4 regions of the Halomonas sp. IOP_6 genome follow, and region 2 is predicted to be linked to each of the others. Evidence: predicted binding sites of a transcription regulator. Region 2 holds the regulator's gene; each other region holds the start of a gene.

Region 1 (4,154 bases), on a different contig from region 2:
AAACTGGGTAAAGCGTGCATTGATGAAGACCCAGCAAGCTCCTTCCCGAGAGCAGTCATCCCGTGTGGTACCTATCCAGTCAGCATTCAAAAACGCCCACTGAACGGTGGGAACAACAAGCAAATAGAGTATGTAAAGCCCGATCAGGGTAAAGATGGTATTGATCGGGCCATTGAACAGATTGGTACGTAGCCAAGCAATCGCCCCGACAGAACTACTGGGGGCTGGCCGCTCTTTAATGATTGTTTGATTATGGATCATGTAAACATCCTCACCGTCGGCCTAGCGTTCAACCAGTGCCACTCGGGCGTTGAACCAGTTCATAAACATGGACACCAGCAGGCTGATGGTTAGGTAGACCGCCATGGTCATTGCAATGACCTCAATGGCTTGGCCGGTCTGGTTCAGCGTGGTGCCTGCAAACACCGAGACAAGGTCGGGATAACCGATGGCGGTTGCCAGCGACGAGTTCTTAATCAAGTTCAAGTACTGGCTGGTTAGCGGCGGAATAATGACGCGCAGTGCCTGAGGGATAACCACCAGACGAAGTACCAGGTTACGTGGCAGGCTTAGTGCCTGGGCAGCTTCCGTTTGCCCGTGCGAAATTGCTTGAATGCCAGAGCGGACAATTTCAGCAATAAAGGAGGCGGTATAAATCGACAGTGCCAGCCAAAGCGCGAGGAACTCAGGGATTACCGTAATACCGCCACGGAAATTAAAGCCGCGTAGTTCCGGCATTTCCCAGGTAACCGGCACGCCAGTGGCAACTAGCACTAACAGCGGTAAGCCAAAAATCAGCAAAAACGAGATCCAGTAAGCCGGCAGGCGTTTGCCTGTGGCTTCATGGCGACGCTTGTTCCATATCACCAGGGCAATACTGGCAACAATGGCGACAAGGAAGGTAAGAGGGATCAAGCCAAAGCCAGACTCAAACAGCGGCTGGGGTAAATACAATCCGCGTACGTTGAGAAAGAGAGCCTCGCCAAATGCCAGGCTATCTCTGGCGCTTGGCAACGTGCGTAATACCGCAAAGTACCAGAAGAAAATTTGTAGTAGCAGCGGGATATTGCGGAAGGTTTCGATATAGGCGGTGGCTAAGCGCGCCAGCAGCCAGTTAGGCGACAGGCGGGCGATGCCAACAATAAAGCCAATGATGGTCGCGGCCAATACCCCTAGGCCACCCACCAACAACGTATTCAGTAAGCCAACCAGGAAGGTACGGCCATAAGTGCTCTGAGATGAGTAGTCGATCAGACTCTGCACAATCCCAAAGCCTGCGGTGTTGCCCAAGAAACCAAACCCGGTGGTGATACCACGTGCGGATAAGTTGTCTTGGACATTACCGACAATGTAGAGCAGAAAGGCTGCCACAGCGGCGACGAGGAGTAGCTGGAAAATAAGCGCACGTTTGGCGCGATCTCGCCAAAACGGCGGCTTGTGGCCAGCGGGACGAGTGTTAGGACTTACGGACATGGAAGGCGTCTCCGCGATACGGACGGTCAATCAAATGGCCCGCCGATGCCCTTGGAAGAATGGGGCGGCGGGCCGGGGTCAAACGAGACGCTTAGCGAATCGGCGGTGCGTACTGGAAACCACCTTGATTCCAGAGGGCGTTAACGCCGCGCTCAATTTCAAGCGGAGAGCCCATACCGACGTTGCGCTCAAAGCTTTCGCCGTAGTTACCAACTTGGCTCAGGATGTTGTAAGCCCAATCGGCTTCTAAGCCCATACCTTCACCGTAGTTGCCATCTTGGCCAAGTAGGCGGGCAACATCAGGATTCTCAGAGCTGAGCATCTCTTCGGCATTTTCGCTGGTGATGCCGTACTCTTCGCCGTTAAGCATGGCGAATAACGACCACTTCACGATGTTAAACCATACATCGTCACCTTGACGCACCACCGGGCCGAGCGGCTCTTTGGAGATAACGTCTGGCAGAATCATCGCGCCAGACGGGTCATCTAGCTGAATACGCAGTGCGGCTAGCTGGGAAGTATCGGAGGTGAGAACGTCACAGCGGCCAGCCTGGAAGCCACCCACGGTTTGCTCAGAGGTATCGAAAACGATGGGGTCGAATTCCATGCCGTTGGCACGGAAGTAGTCTGCTAGGTTTAGCTCAGTCGTGGTGCCAGACTGAATACAAATAGCGGCACCGTCCAGTTCAGATGCGCTGGAAATACCCAGGTCGCGGGAGACCATAAAGCCTTGGCCATCATAGAAGTTAACGCCAGTGAAGTTGAGGCCCAGCGTGGTGTCACGAGTGGTGGTCCAGGTGGTGTTGCGTGAAAGTACGTCGACTTCGCCAGACTGCAGGGCCGTAAAACGCTCTACAGCGTTCAGAGAAATGTAGTTCACCGCATCAGCATCACCGAGAACGGCAGCTGCAACAGCACGACATACGTCAACGTCGAGTCCTTGCCAGTTACCTTCATCGTCCGGGGCGGAAAAGCCTGGCAGGCCGTCACTGACGCCGCACTGTACGGCGCCACGTTCCATCGTGTCTTCTAACGTATCAGCTTGAGCAGTGGCGACACCGGCCAACGTGATAGCACCCGCGGAGGCCAGCAGTACCAAGTGTTTTTTATTCATCATGGTCGTTCCCCTTACTCGATTTAATGTCGTTATGCATGCAGATGCATGACACTAAAAGCTAGCAAGGAAGGTGCCAGAAAGGATATGTCGTCAAATTCAGCGCTTTTCAACGCAAAATGCCAGCTGTATACGAAAGTATTGGTGCAAAAAGGAACATTAGCGACTAGCGATTGCTCTATTTTGGTGCGAGTCGCTAACGTTGCTGATAGTTTTAGAATAGTAGGTTTAAGCGTTACAGATTAACGGGTTTGAAAGATAAACAGGATTAGCGAATAGGGGGTGCGTATTGAATGCCACCATCTTTCCACAAGGCGTTTAAGCCTCTGGCAATCTTGAAGTCAGAGTCAGCACCGACGTTTTTATCAAAGATATCGGCGTAGTTACCCACCTGCTTGATGATTTGGTACGCCCAATCGGTATTGATGCCCATTGGCTCACCAAAGTCACCATCTTGACCAAGCAGGCGCATGACATCAGGATTCTCCGAATTAAGCTGTTCATCTACGTTAGCTTGTGTAATGCCTAGCTCTTCCGCATTTAGCATGGCAAACAGCGACCACTTCACAAGATTGAACCATTGGTCATCATTTTGACGAACGGCTGGGCCCAGCGGTTCTTTCGAGATAATTTCAGGGAGCACGACCGCCATGTCGGGATCAGCAAGCTGCATCCGTTGGGCATACAGTTGGGAAGCGTCGGAGCTTAAAACATCGCAACGGCCCGCTTCAAAGCCAGCAATAGATTGCTCAGGCGCATCAAAAACGACAGCATCATAAGTCATGCCGTTGATACGAAAGTAATCAGAAAGATTGAGTTCGCTGGTGGTGCCGGACTGGGTACAAACTGCCGCGCCATCAAGCTCTTTAGCGCTTTGCACGCCTAGATCGCTGGCCACCATAAAGGCTTGGCCATCGTAGTAACTTACGCCGGTAAAGTTCATCCCCATCGTCGTGTCACGGCTCGAGGTCCAGGTCGTGGTGCGTGATAGGACATCGACTTCGCCAGACTGCAGCGCGGTGAAACGTTCTACCGAGTCGAGTGGCACGAAGTCTACTTTTGTCGCGTCGCCAAGCGCCGCAGCGGCAATGGCACGGCATACATCGGTATCCAGGCCCCGGTATTGGTCGTCGTCATCTAATGACGAAAAGCCTGGCTGGGCAGCGTTAACGCCACAACGTACGCTATCGCGCTCCTGAACGGTTTCCAGCGTACTGGCCATGGCCATCGCAGGTACTAAAACACCAATTCCTACTCCCAACCAACGAACGGTTTTCATTTGTTATTCCTTAACGTGAAAGGGCAAGTAAACGTAAGCACATAAAAAAAGCCGAGCAATGCTCGGCTTTTTGGCTATTCGCAGGCGCTAAGTTATGCGAAGGCTTTACGCATAAAAGGCGGCAGCGATAGTGCACCACGGTGAGCATCACCAGTGTAGTACTGTAGCGGCATTTTATGCTCAGCGGCAGCCTGTTCGCGGAAGCTTTCAACGCTGGTCGCTTTACCGGCCAAGGTAACGCTCCACCAGCCAGAAGGGTAAACCGGCTGTGGGAAGGGCAGTGTGGCC
Region 2 (4,154 bases):
TTAAACTAGTAGGCAGTGTCTAGCGGTGGACCATTTAGGTAACAGGTTGTTCACGAATTTTTGCTGTAATAAGGTCCAATAGCTCACGTTGGCTAGCCGCTCTACGAAGCTGCTGACGTGTGTCAACGTTGTTCATGATGGACGCCACTTGCCCTAATAAGGCTAAGTGCGTGTCGTCCGCCTCTTCGGGCACTAAAAGTACGAAAACAAGGTCGACGGGGTCGCCATCAATAGCATCGAAATCTACTGGCTCAGCTAACTTTAAAAAACCAGCGATAGGCGAGCTGCAGTGAGGGCTACGGGCGTGAGGAATAGCAACGCCGTTGCCTATTCCAGTGCTACCCAAACGCTCACGACCAATCAGGCGGCTGAAGACTTCTTGGCTATCTAGGCTTGGCGTGTTTTGCGCAATAAAGGTGCTGAAAAATTCCAGCACCCTTTTTTTGCTGCCCCCGGGGACGTCATACAGCACGCGCTCCGGGGGAAGAATAGTTTCCAACGTCATTGAGTTAACGCACGCCAGCGCCTTGGGCGCGAGCTTGTGCTTTTTCCTTGTGTTTAACGAGTTGACGATCAATTTTGTCCGCTAGTGCATCAATCGCAGCGTACATATCGTTGTCTAATGCTTCTGCGTGTAGATCGGCACCTGCAGCATGCAGGGTGCAGGCAGCTTGCTGGCGCTCCTTTTCAACAGATAAGGTCACTTGTACGGTGGTGATATTGTCATAATGGCGCTCAACGCGTTCCAGCTTCTCATTTACATAGTCACGCAAGGCGTCAGTCAGATCTACGTGATGACCAGTGATATTTACTTGCATTGACGTGCTCCTTATCCATCGGACTGTTCTTCGATTGTAACCCTTTTTGCGCTATTGCAAAGCCCTTAGACAGACTTTGTTCGTTAGCACTGTTTTATTAGCGTAAACGGCGGCGTTCGCTTGAAGAGGGTATACCCATCGACTCGCGATATTTGGCCACCGTTCGCCTTGCCACATTAATGCCACCCTCTTCCAATAGCGACACGAGGCGGCTGTCTGAGAGAGGTTTCCCGGGCGGTTCATCTTGCACCAGTTTTTTGATTCGAGCGCGGATGGCGGTGCTGGAGTGACTGTCACCGCCGTCCTGGCCACTTACTTGGCTTGAAAAGAAGTATTTGAGCTCAAACACTCCGCGCGGAGTATGAATGTATTTCTGGGTGGTGACCCTGGAAATAGTGGATTCATGCATTTCTACGGCGTCTGCGATATCGGCTAAAATCAGCGGTTTCATGGCTTCTTCGCCGTGTTCCAGAAAGCCTATCTGGCGAGCTATGATTTCTCGGCCCACCCGCAGTAGCGTATCATTTCGACTTGAAAGGCTCTTGATGAGCCAGCGAGCTTCTTGGAGATGCTCTTTTAAAAATTGGTTATCTTGGCTCTTGTCAGCCCGTTTGATCAGGCTTGCGTAGTCAGGTTGAATGCGCAAGCGCGGCAATGCCTCAGGATTTAGCTCCAGGTGCCATCCTTCGTGGTCATGGCGTACGACTAAATCTGGCGTTACATAGCTGTCATCAGTGTCGCCAAAGGCACTTCCTGGGCGAGGATCAAGGCTGCGGATCAAGCGGATGACATCATCAAGCTGCTCATCATCTAGACTTAACCGCCGCTTTAGCAAACGCACATCATCCTTACCAAGCGCTTCCAGAAATTGACGCACTAACCGCTTGGCAGGCATAAGCAGCGGTGTATCTTCCGGTAGTGAGGCGAGCTGCAGCATTAAGCACTCCCGCAGGTCGCGAGCAAATACACCGGTGGGCTCAAACTGTTGAAGACGAAGCAAGGTTGTTTCAACTTCACGCTGGCTAAGGCCTTCATGCCCTTGGGCTTTAAGTCCTTCGCGAATGTCATTGAGAGGCTGGGTTAGGTAGCCGTTGGCATCCAGTGCATCGATGAGGCTTTCAGCAATGGCGTGGTCGCGTGGTGAAAAATCTGTCATGGCGAGTTGCCAAAGTAAGTGGCCATGCAAACTTTGACCAGCGGCTTGACGCTCAAAGTCAGGCCCCTCGCTGCTGGCACCATGGCTACCAAGGTCTTGATAAGTGTCTGACCAGTCACTGTCAGTTGAGAGTTCGTTAGGAATGCTTTCGGACCATTCAGCTTCCTGGGGTTCACTAACGGCCTGTTCGCCGAACTCATCTTCCTGCTCAAGCATTGGATTGGCATCAAGTGCTTGCTGAATTTCTTGACGGAGGTCCAGCGTTGATAGCTGTAACAGGGCGATGGCCTGCTGCAGCTGAGGTGTCATGGTCAGCTGTGTACCGATACGCAATTGAAGAGAAGCTTTCATGACCATCTGAGAACCGCTCGTTAATCAGAAAGCTCCACCCTAGTGCGAGTTATGGCTTGGTGCAAGTGCAATAAGTATGCCACCACTACTATTTTTTCTACAGATGGCTGTTTACAAGCGGAAATCAGCCCCCAAATAAACGTCTCTTACCCGCTGGTTGTTGAGAATTTCCTGAGGGGGGCCACTGGCGATGATATGGCCGTCACCTACAATGTAAGCAATATCGCAAATATCCAGTGTTTCCCTGACGTTATGATCAGTGATCAGCACGCCGATATGGCGCTTTTTGAGGGCTCGAATGATCGTTTTAATATCGCCCACTGAGATTGGATCAACGCCGGCAAACGGCTCATCAAGCAGGATAAAGGCAGGCTCGGTCGCGAGGGAGCGGGCAATCTCAACACGTCTACGCTCTCCGCCCGAAAGACTCATGCCGAAGTTGTCACGAATGTGCGTGATGTGAAAATCTTCCAGTAGCGACTCAAGGCGCTGCTCCCTGGCGCTACGATCGAGCTCTTTGCGGGTTTCCAGGATTGCCATGATGTTGTCGGCGACGGTAAGTTTGCGAAAAATAGAGGCTTCCTGAGGCAAGTAGCCAATACCAGCCATTGCACGTTCGTGCATGGGGGCATGGGTTAAATCAAGCTCATCAATGCCAACCTTTCCCGCATCAGACTTTACCAAGCCGACAATCATATAAAACGATGTCGTTTTGCCTGCGCCATTGGGGCCTAGTAGCCCTACCACGCTGCCTTGAGATATCTCTAGGTTAATATCCTTAACGACACGGCGGCGTTTATAGCTTTTAGCTAAGTGTTGGGCATAAAGTGTTTTTATCGGCGCGGTTTCTGATTCTGAGGCTGTGGTTTGAGGTGCGGGCTCTGCGTTATTGGTCGCCACTGGACACTCCTATTGTTCCGGCTGAAGAGTCATGCGGATACGTTGTGGCTCACCACCACTAACATCAGAACGCGCCTGAACCACACCTTGGTCGATAAAGTACTCTAATCGCCCACCTTCAAAGCGATCTGCTTGCTGGGTCAGTTCCGCTTGGTCAATGAGCTCTACCCGACGCTCGGCAACATGGTAAATAATACGTTTTGCCCAGCCTTCCATTGGGCTAGCTTGGTCTTCGAGCTGGTTACGTATGTAGGCTCGTCCACCGGTTGCAATGGCACGCGATAGCTCGCCAGCATCGTTGCGCTGAATCTCAACGCGATCGCCGCGCAGTTGCATATTGCCCTGCCGAATATCGACGTTGCCTGAATACACTGCGGTGCCTGCGCGTTGATCGAGATCTAAACGGTCAGCCTCTACTTCTACGGGGGCTTGGCTTTGTGCCATAACCGGTAGCGCTGCCGCTGAAATGGGTAGCGCAATGACGAAGAGTGCCGTGCGAATAAGAACGTTCATCGCGACTCCTACTGAGAACGAGTGGCAGGCGGGTGAACGCCGCGCACGTTATTGGTTAAGCGGATCTGGCTATCATCCAGCCATACATCCATACGTGAAGCGTCAATGCGCTGGGGCGGTTGCTGAAGTATGGTTTCGGCATCGCTCCAAGCATGACGGGTGATGCCATCATAGTGTAATAACTCAGTATTCAACTGCCAGCCCTCATCAGGTGCAAGTAATTGGGCTGAACCAGCTAGCGTGAGCGCCTGCGTGTCAGTATTTAGGGTGCCGGTCTCCGCCGTCGCTAGCCATTGACGCTCATCGCTATCAAATAGTGTCGCCCTGGGGGAGAGGACATCTGTCATCGCCGTTTGAGGGGTATGAACTAAGCGTGGCGTCGTCAGCGACTGCTGGATGGCTCCGGTGTCACCAAA
Region 3 (4,154 bases), on a different contig from region 2:
CGGTGAGGTCGTTGCCTTGATCATCCATTAGCGTGCCGATAATAGTGTGTTGGCCATCAGGAGTTAAATAAATCGCCAACTCTTGGCCCTGTACGCTAGCACCGTAACCACGCATGCCCCCTGGCGCCTCAAACTGACCGTGAATCGTTATCCCCTGGTTGGTGAGCGCTTGAACCGGTGCAGGCAGTTCTTCGGCATAACTCAACGACACGCTACTCATCGCTACAGTAAGCGCTAAGGTGCGCAATCCCGGCAAAAAAATGTGAGGCATAACACGTCCTTATACATGCGAAAAGTCGGCATCAACGCTATCGCCATTGATGATGATCGCGACAGTATCTCAGTCATCGATTATTTGGCGATTATATTGCCTAATTACTGAGACATTATGCCGCAATGCACCTTTCACGTGTCTGCCACCATCCATCTTATTGCATAGGGAGGAAGCGCGGTTTCCTCCAGGGCGTTTTGCAGATCTAAAGCACGCCAAGCATGTTGGCTAAGTGCCTGCTCAAGTGCTTCTCCTACATTATCTAATGGCAGTAGCGTATCGGTGACATTAAACAGGGCAAGCAGGCGGCGGCCGTCGCTTAGCGGGCCTCGCTCAATGGCTAACACGTCAGGCGGCGTGGTCAGTACGCGTTGTGTGGCGTTGGGGTGGAAGCAGGGCTCTGTGCGCCGAAGTTCCAGCAAGCGGCTAAGCGCATGAAACACATCGTGAGTCGGCGTTGAGGGGCTTTCGAGTAACAGTGCTAGCTCATCACGCTGCCAGCGGCGTCGATTAATTGAGCGCAATCGGCCGCTGCGCTCCACTCCTTCGACATCGTTAAGCGTGCCGGTCAATGTATGAATATAGAGGGCGGGAATGCCCTGGAGCGTCAGCATAATAGCTTGGCTGCACAGGAAGCGGGCAATTTGCCAGGGGTCTGGTCCTCTGCGCGTGCCGCGCATGGCCTCAAACCAAGTAATATTGATTTCGTAGGGCGAGTCACTGCCATCGGGATTGCTCCGCATGCTGACAAAGCCACCAAAGCGATGCATCAGTTCTAGCAGTGCATCTCGCTCATGATCGGGTAGCACCCCTTCTAAAGGGCGCACGCCAATACCATCATGGCTCGCGGTGAAGTTTAAATAGGTGCAGTGTCTGGGCAATATCGGCAGGCTGGAAAGCCATGTTTGAAGGGTAGTGGCTTCACCGCGGGTGAGCGTGTGCAATAACAAAGGGGGCAGGGCGAATTGATAGACCATATGAGCTTCGTCTGGTGCCCCGTTGGCTAACCGCTCTAGGCCAAAGTAACTGATATTTTCTGCGTGAGGGACATTGGTCTCGGTAATTATCAGCGTGCCCGGCGCTATTTCATCCACAATGGCGCGCAGTAAACGGACCACCGTATGGGTTTCGGGAAGGTGGATGCATGGCGTTCCCAGACGCTTCCATAAAAATGCCACTGCATCCAGGCGAATGATACGCACGCCCTGTTGGAGGTAAAACAGCAGGATGCCAACAAACTCGAGCAATACGTCAGGATTTTCAAAGTTTAAATCGATCTGATCTTCTGAGAAGGTTGCCCATACATGGCGCGTGCCCCGGCGCGTGGAAATGGGCACTAGCAATGGGCTGCTACGTGGTCGAACCACGTCAGAAACATCGGTTTCTGGGTCTATTTCTATAAAGTAATCACGACCCGGCAAACTTCCGGTTAAATAATCCACAAACCACAGGGATTCGCGAGACACGTGGTTTAGCACTAAATCGCCCATCACGTCATAGTGGCTTGCTAGCTCACGGATGTGCTGCCAATCACCTAGCTCTGGATTAACCTCGCGGTAATGAATGACTGAAAAGCCATCATCGCTACTCCAAGGAAAAAAAGGTAGCACATGCACGCCGCTAATACGCTCCCCCAAATAGCGTTGAAGAAACTCATTCAGCACAGCAAGAGGAGGCGTTTCCTCTGCCACAATGGAATCACCGTAGCTAATGACCCATTGATCTTTTTCGCTCCACGTTGGTGCATTATCGCCTTCAGCCGCGGTATTTTCTGTTATGGCTGGCGCCTGTGATGCACTGCGAAAGTGGTCAATGTGTTGTCCAAGACGGCGCTGTACCTCGCTGGCGCGGGGGCCGTAGAGGTGCGAAAGGAAATGGTGGACTGTCTGCTCAAATGGGGTCATAGGGGTTTCCTCTTAAACAACCTACGACAAACGCTGCAGCTTGTGTGCCAAATCGTTACAATGCTAGGTTAACGCCGCGTTTAAAGAAGCGACTATTTTTGCTTGCAAGCGCCCTTAAACTGCATGTCGTTGTAGCGCGTGGCTACTCCGCTGCTAATAAAAGTTCACAATATGCTTATATGTGCCGTTATCCGCACAAGCTGACACGCTGCACGTACTGACAACAGGTTGACTGCCATGCATTGCCCTTTTTGTGGTGCTAATGATACTCGAGTGACCGACTCGCGGCTGGTAGCCGACGGTGACCAGGTGCGCCGTCGTCGCCAATGCGCTAGCTGCCAAGAGCGCTTCACCACGTATGAAACCGCAGAACTGATTATGCCGAGGGTCGTAAAATCCGACGGCTCACGCGAAACCTTTAACGAGAGCAAGCTGCGTGCAGGCATGTTGCGAGCGCTGGAGAAGCGTCCGGTAAGTGCCGAGGCAATAGAAGCCGCCGTTGAGCGTATTCGCCAATCGCTTCGTGCCCGCGGGGACCGCGAAGTAAATGCGCGGGATATCGGTGAGGCCGTTATGAAGGCATTAAGCAACCTGGATCAGGTGGCGTATATTCGCTTTGCATCGGTATATCGTAAGTTTCAGGATTTAGACGAATTTCGCGCTGAGATAGACCGTCTTTCTCAAGATCCTGGCGATCACCCTGCATCAGCCCACAGCGATCCACATCGCGGAGAGGCTTGATGAACGAGTTGATGGAGAGAGGCTTTACCAGCGCTGATCATCAATTTATGGCGCGTGCTCTGCAATTGGCGGCGAAAGGGCTGTATACAACAGACCCCAACCCCCGGGTAGGCTGTGTTATTGTCCGCTACGATCAACACGCGGAAGGGCAAGTGGTTGGCGATGGCTTTCACCTCCGTGCTGGCGAACCTCATGCAGAAATCCACGCGCTTAACGCCGCTGGTGCAAAGGCAGAAGGCGCAACGGCTTATGTCACGCTGGAACCTTGTTCCCATACAGGACGCACTGGCCCTTGTGCCGTTGCGTTAGCGGATGCCAACGTTGCCCGCGTGGTGGTCGCAATGGTTGACCCTAACCCTTGCGTGAGTGGACGCGGTATCAAGCGGCTTCGGGAATCAGGAATTCAGGTAGATGTTGGGCTGTTGGAACAGGATGCCCGTGCGTTAAATCCTGGCTTTATTTCCCGTATGCAGCACAAACGTCCCTTTGTACGCTTAAAAATGGCCATGAGCCTGGATGGCCGCACTGCCATGGGCTCTGGAGAGTCGCAATGGATTACTGGCCCAGAAGCTCGCAGTCAAGTGCAGCGTCTGCGAGCTCGTTCAAGCGCTATTTTGAGCGGCGTTGAGTCCGTCATTATGGATGATTCACGGCTAACAGTGCGCGCAGACCAGTTGGGGCTCGATAACGCGGATACAATTAGTCAGCGGCAGCCACTACGCGTTATTTTGGATTCGCGTCTGCGGTTACCGTTAGCGGCCGCTTGTCTTCGTGAACCAGGCCGCACATTGATTATTACCACTGAACACCACAGTGAAGAAAAACGCCAAAAGCTGGAAGCTGCAGGCGCTGACATTAAGGTACTGCCCGCGGCTCAAGAAGGCCGAATCGACCTCGCAGAGATGCTGAGCTGGTTGGCTGAGCATGAGCTGGTAAATGAGCTGCTGGTTGAAACCGGCGCTACGCTGGCAGGCGCGCTGCTAGATGCAAATGCGGTGGATGAACTGCAGTTATTTGTTGCTCCCACGCTTTTGGGTGGCGAGGCTCGACCACTATTTGCGTTGCCCGGGATGACCCGCATGGCCGACCAAAAGCGTTTAACTATTAAAGAAATTCGAGCCGTTGGGAGTGACTGGCGCATCATCGCTAAACCGTGCACTGACTAGCGCGCCGGGCCAGAGCAAGGTACCCTGACGCGCGAAATCGCATGTGTTGCGACCACTTATTTTGGAGATTCC
Region 4 (4,154 bases), on a different contig from region 2:
TCACCCAGGCGCGACTCAAATAGCGCTTTAATGCCGCTTAAATCAGTGTTTTGTTGCGATGCGCGAAACTGCAGACCGTCGGCGACTGGGTAGGGAAATGCCTGAAAACTGGACTCTTCCTCCCGGTGAAACGCCTGCAGGTAGAAGTTTTGCCCCCACAGGTTAGCGTGGTGATAGTTGACGTTGACCAGCTTGCGGTCGGTTTCCGGATCGCGCTGTGAACGGTAGCCGTCGCGAATCTCGGCATCGTTCAAGTTGGGCGTGGCTGCGTCGAGGTTGGGAAAGTAAACACCCCGATTACCTTCGTAGCCGGAACGATACAGCTGGGCGCCCAGTTCCAGGCTCTGTTCGTCGGTCAAACGGAATGAGAGGTTGCCCAATACATCAATGCTGCGATTGTCCTGCAGGTCGGTCTGGGCAATATCGGGAAAGATCTCTTGGCCGCCGCCGTCGTAGTGACGGCCGTTGTCCACAATTGAGGTACCCAGGTAGCCCTGAACCCGCTCATTGCCGCCGCTGATCGATTGCGACAGGCGTCGATCCATATCATCGCTGTTGTTGAAGCCCGTGGTGATGCCAGCTTCGGTGCGCCAGTTCAGGCCTTCTTCGCCTTTGCGCGTAATGATATTGATCAAGCCCCCCGTAGCACCGCCGCCATACAGGCTGCTGGCGCCGGAAAGCACTTCTACACGCTCAATATTGAAGGGGTCAATGGCGTCGAACTGACGGGAAAGCCCACGCGAACTGTTCAGAGATACGCCATCGATAAGCACCTGCACGCCCCGACCACGCATGTTTTGCCCATAATTGGTGCGCCCTTGCGGTGCCAGATCCAGCCCCGGCACAAGTTGCCCCAATGCCGTCTTTAGGTCTGCACCATTGCGGGTCTGCTGTTGCAGCATCTCTTTGTCAATCACCCATACCGCGCCAGGTATCTGACTGATCTGGGTCGGGGTGCGGGAGCCAACCACTACCATGGTATCTTCAGCGTTTGCGTTTAGCGTGGATCCAGACGTTGTGTTTTGGGCGAAAACATTGCTGGAAAAGCCTAGTAATAGACCCGTGCCAATGAGTGCAGCCGTTGAAGAAGACCAGTCAGACATGATGAACAATCCGCGAGCAGTTAGGGAATAGGAGGCGGAGAGTATCACCACAACAGTCAATGTCAATGATATTGATTCGTGTTTATTGAGTGGGTATGACGCTCTTTACGTCATCAACATCAACGTATTAAGCCACCACTTAGTGTCGGCAATAGGCGTCGTAAGCCTATTGCCGTCCGTTCTGGGTTTAGGCGGGCTTGTTATCCTCTGAACCATCACTGTTCGGTTCAGGAGCGGGGGTTGGTGGTGCTTCTGCTTCAACGGGGGAAGGGCTCGTTGAGGTAGAAGCTTCCACGGCTGCCTCAAGGCTGGCCACTTGGCGCTCTAGAGCTTCAACGCGGGAGCGGGTGCGCTGTAATACATCCATCAAAATATCAAAGTCTTCCCGTGACACCAGCTCCAGCCTGTCAAAGGCACCACGCACTACCTGCTGTACGCCTTTTTGGATATCTTCCGGGGCTTGGGATGCGTTCTGTAAACGATCCCCAATTTGCTGGGCTAAACGGCTAATGCGATCTTGAGGCGCCATCGCTCTCTCCTTAAATGACCACGCATAAATGTGCACTGCTTACTAACTATAAGGATACGCAACCCGCAGTCGATGCGCATGCATCGTTTACAAATTAGCCTCTGGCTTCTCTTTATCGGCGGGGTGTATCGAAGGAGTGCATCGAAATGGAGCGCCGCGTTTTTATTAATGTTCTTTTATGGTGCAAGCAGGCAGTGGCGGCTGCTGCTAAGTCTTCCTTGCCACCGAATAATCTTGAGTTTTATAAAACAAACTGCTGACTTATAAGAAAAAAAAGTTGGGTGGCATGGTATGCGCATTAACGAGATAAGCAGTTAATTCGGGCGGCGCTGCCGCTACCTAATCCAGCAGGGGAGATCCGGGATGAAACTCATCACCGCTATCATCAAGCCATTCAAACTTGACGACGTTCGTGAAGCGCTCGCTGACAACGGCGTTCAGGGCATCACGGTGACTGAAGTTAAAGGCTTCGGTCGTCAAAAGGGGCATACCGAGCTGTATCGTGGTGCGGAGTACGTCGTCGACTTTCTACCCAAGGTAAAAGTTGAAGTGGCCGTGGACGACACCCGGTTAGAGAGCGTATTGGAAGCGATCTGTAGCGCGGCTAACAGCGGCAAGATCGGTGACGGCAAGGTGTTTGTGACACCGCTTGAAGACGTTATTCGGATTCGGACAGGCGAACGCGGTGCAGACGCCGTTTGAAGCTGTTTTTTCGGATCATTTCTATAGTTCAACGGGGAACTTAAAATGAATGAGTTGACTGATCTGAGCTACGCGCTCGACACGTTTTACTTCCTAATTTGCGGCGTGCTCGTCATGTGGATGGCCGCTGGCTTCTCAATGCTTGAGGCTGGCTTGGTACGTTCAAAAAACACCGCCGAGATTCTGACCAAAAATATCGCGCTATTTGCGATTGCCTGCACCATGTACTTGCTGGTGGGTTACTACATTATGTATTCCAGCAGCGCGGGTGGCTTCCTACCCAACCTTGGTTTCTTGATTGGCGCTGAAAACAGCGTGGATGCAGTGACCGCAGGCGGTGATGATGCGCCTTACTACTCAATGCGCTCTGACTTTTTCTTCCAGGTAGTGTTCGTGGCCACTGCCATGTCGATTGTGTCTGGTGCGGTTGCTGAGCGCATGAAGCTGTGGGCTTTCCTGGCCTTCGCAGTGGTGATGACAGCCTTTATTTATCCGGTGTCTGGCTACTGGACGTGGGGCGGCGGCTGGTTGTCTGAAGTCGGCTATTCCGATTACGCGGGTTCCGGCATTGTTCACTTAGCAGGTGCCGCGGCTGCCTTAGCGGGTGTATTGGTGCTTGGCCCACGTAAAGGTAAGTATGGTAAAGATGGGTCTATCCACGCGATTCCAGGCGCCAACATGCCGCTGGCCACACTGGGTACTTTTATCCTTTGGATGGGGTGGTTCGGCTTCAATGGTGGCTCTGAGTTGAAAATGTCTGATATCAGCTCTGCCAACAACGTTGCTCAAGTGTTTGTTAACACCAACGCGGCCGCTGCCGGTGGCGTGCTTGCCGCACTTATTCTTGCCAAACTGTGGTTCCGTAAAGCGGACCTTACCATGGCGCTTAACGGTGCACTGGCTGGTCTTGTCGCGATTACTGCGGATCCTCTGTCGCCCTCTGCGCTAGGCGCTGCGGTGATTGGGGCGGTAGGTGGCTTGATCGTTGTCGCTGCGATCGTCACGCTGGACAAGCTGAAGCTTGATGATCCGGTCGGCGCTATCTCGGTACACGGTGTGGTGGGTATCTGGGGCGTGCTGGCAGTTCCGCTGACCAATGGCGACGCTTCTTTCGGCGCACAGCTGATCGGTATCGTTGGTATCTTTGGCTGGGTATTCGTTGCGAGCCTGGTGGTATGGCTGGTGCTGAAAGCCATCATGGGCATCCGTGTCAGCGAAGAAGAAGAGTATGAAGGTGTCGATATTGCTGAGTGCGGTCTTGAAGCCTATCCCGAATTTAGCGTTAAGAAATAAGCTTACGCTAATGAAATGAGCTGGCGTGCTCTTTTGGCCTCCCCTAGCGGGAGGCCTTTTTGCCTTAGTGCATTGTTACAATCCATTGGCGCTGATTTTTTATTCTCTGCCTGTAGCGGTGTATGCTTAACGCTAACGGGCTTGGCTAACAGCAGTGTCCCGCCAACCTTTAATAAAAGGCCACCAAGCTAGAGGATGTCGCAATGAAATTGATCTCAGCCATTATCAAGCCGTTTAAGCTTGATGACGTACGCGAATCGCTCTCTGATATCGGCGTGCAGGGCATTACGGTAACGGAAGTGAAGGGCTTTGGCCGTCAGAAAGGTCACACAGAGCTATATCGTGGTGCAGAGTACGTGGTGGATTTTCTGCCCAAAGTAAAGCTAGAAGTTGCGGTAGATGACGATATGGCGGAACAGGTTATTGATGCCATTACGCAGGTTGCCAATACAGGCAAAATCGGCGACGGCAAAATCTTTGTCATGCCGCTGGAGCAGGTGATCCGTATTCGTACCGGTGAAACCGGT

The links. Region 2 encodes sigma-54, which starts transcription at its own class of promoters, with help from an activator protein. Its sites were predicted from a motif close to TGGCACNNNNNTTGCTNT; they were not measured.
Region 1: a site for sigma-54 is predicted at 2,649-2,666, ahead of K7H08_RS09695 (amino acid ABC transporter substrate-binding protein). Genes of this name have one in related genera too.
Region 3: a site for sigma-54 is predicted at 2,208-2,225, ahead of K7H08_RS17155 (sugar phosphorylase). Genes of this name have one in related genera too.
Region 4: a site for sigma-54 is predicted at 1,915-1,932, ahead of K7H08_RS09605 (P-II family nitrogen regulator). Genes of this name have one in related genera too.

The regions. Positions count from the first base shown of each region.
Region 1 is NZ_JAIRBO010000004.1:273,738-277,891, forward strand. Features, by position in the region: gene K7H08_RS09685 (amino acid ABC transporter permease) at 1-261, opposite strand, end outside; gene K7H08_RS09690 (amino acid ABC transporter permease) at 283-1,473, opposite strand; gene K7H08_RS09695 (amino acid ABC transporter substrate-binding protein) at 1,565-2,590, opposite strand; gene K7H08_RS09700 (amino acid ABC transporter substrate-binding protein) at 2,856-3,866, opposite strand; gene speE (polyamine aminopropyltransferase) at 3,959-4,154, opposite strand, start outside.
Region 2 is NZ_JAIRBO010000001.1:548,462-552,615, reverse strand. Features, by position in the region: gene ptsN (PTS IIA-like nitrogen regulatory protein PtsN) at 35-505, opposite strand; gene hpf (ribosome hibernation-promoting factor, HPF/YfiA family) at 510-818, opposite strand; gene K7H08_RS02620 (RNA polymerase factor sigma-54) at 916-2,331, opposite strand; gene lptB (LPS export ABC transporter ATP-binding protein) at 2,437-3,162, opposite strand; gene lptA (lipopolysaccharide transport periplasmic protein LptA) at 3,235-3,738, opposite strand; gene lptC (LPS export ABC transporter periplasmic protein LptC) at 3,747-4,154, opposite strand, start outside.
Region 3 is NZ_JAIRBO010000013.1:25,594-29,747, forward strand. Features, by position in the region: gene dsbG (thiol:disulfide interchange protein DsbG) at 1-271, opposite strand, end outside; gene K7H08_RS17155 (sugar phosphorylase) at 406-2,175, opposite strand; gene nrdR (transcriptional regulator NrdR) at 2,413-2,916, shown strand; gene ribD (bifunctional diaminohydroxyphosphoribosylaminopyrimidine deaminase/5-amino-6-(5-phosphoribosylamino)uracil reductase RibD) at 2,916-4,082, shown strand.
Region 4 is NZ_JAIRBO010000004.1:254,355-258,508, forward strand. Features, by position in the region: gene K7H08_RS09595 (TonB-dependent receptor) at 1-1,103, opposite strand, end outside; gene K7H08_RS09600 (accessory factor UbiK family protein) at 1,291-1,632, opposite strand; gene K7H08_RS09605 (P-II family nitrogen regulator) at 1,996-2,334, shown strand; gene K7H08_RS09610 (ammonium transporter) at 2,380-3,627, shown strand; gene glnK (P-II family nitrogen regulator) at 3,831-4,154, shown strand, end outside.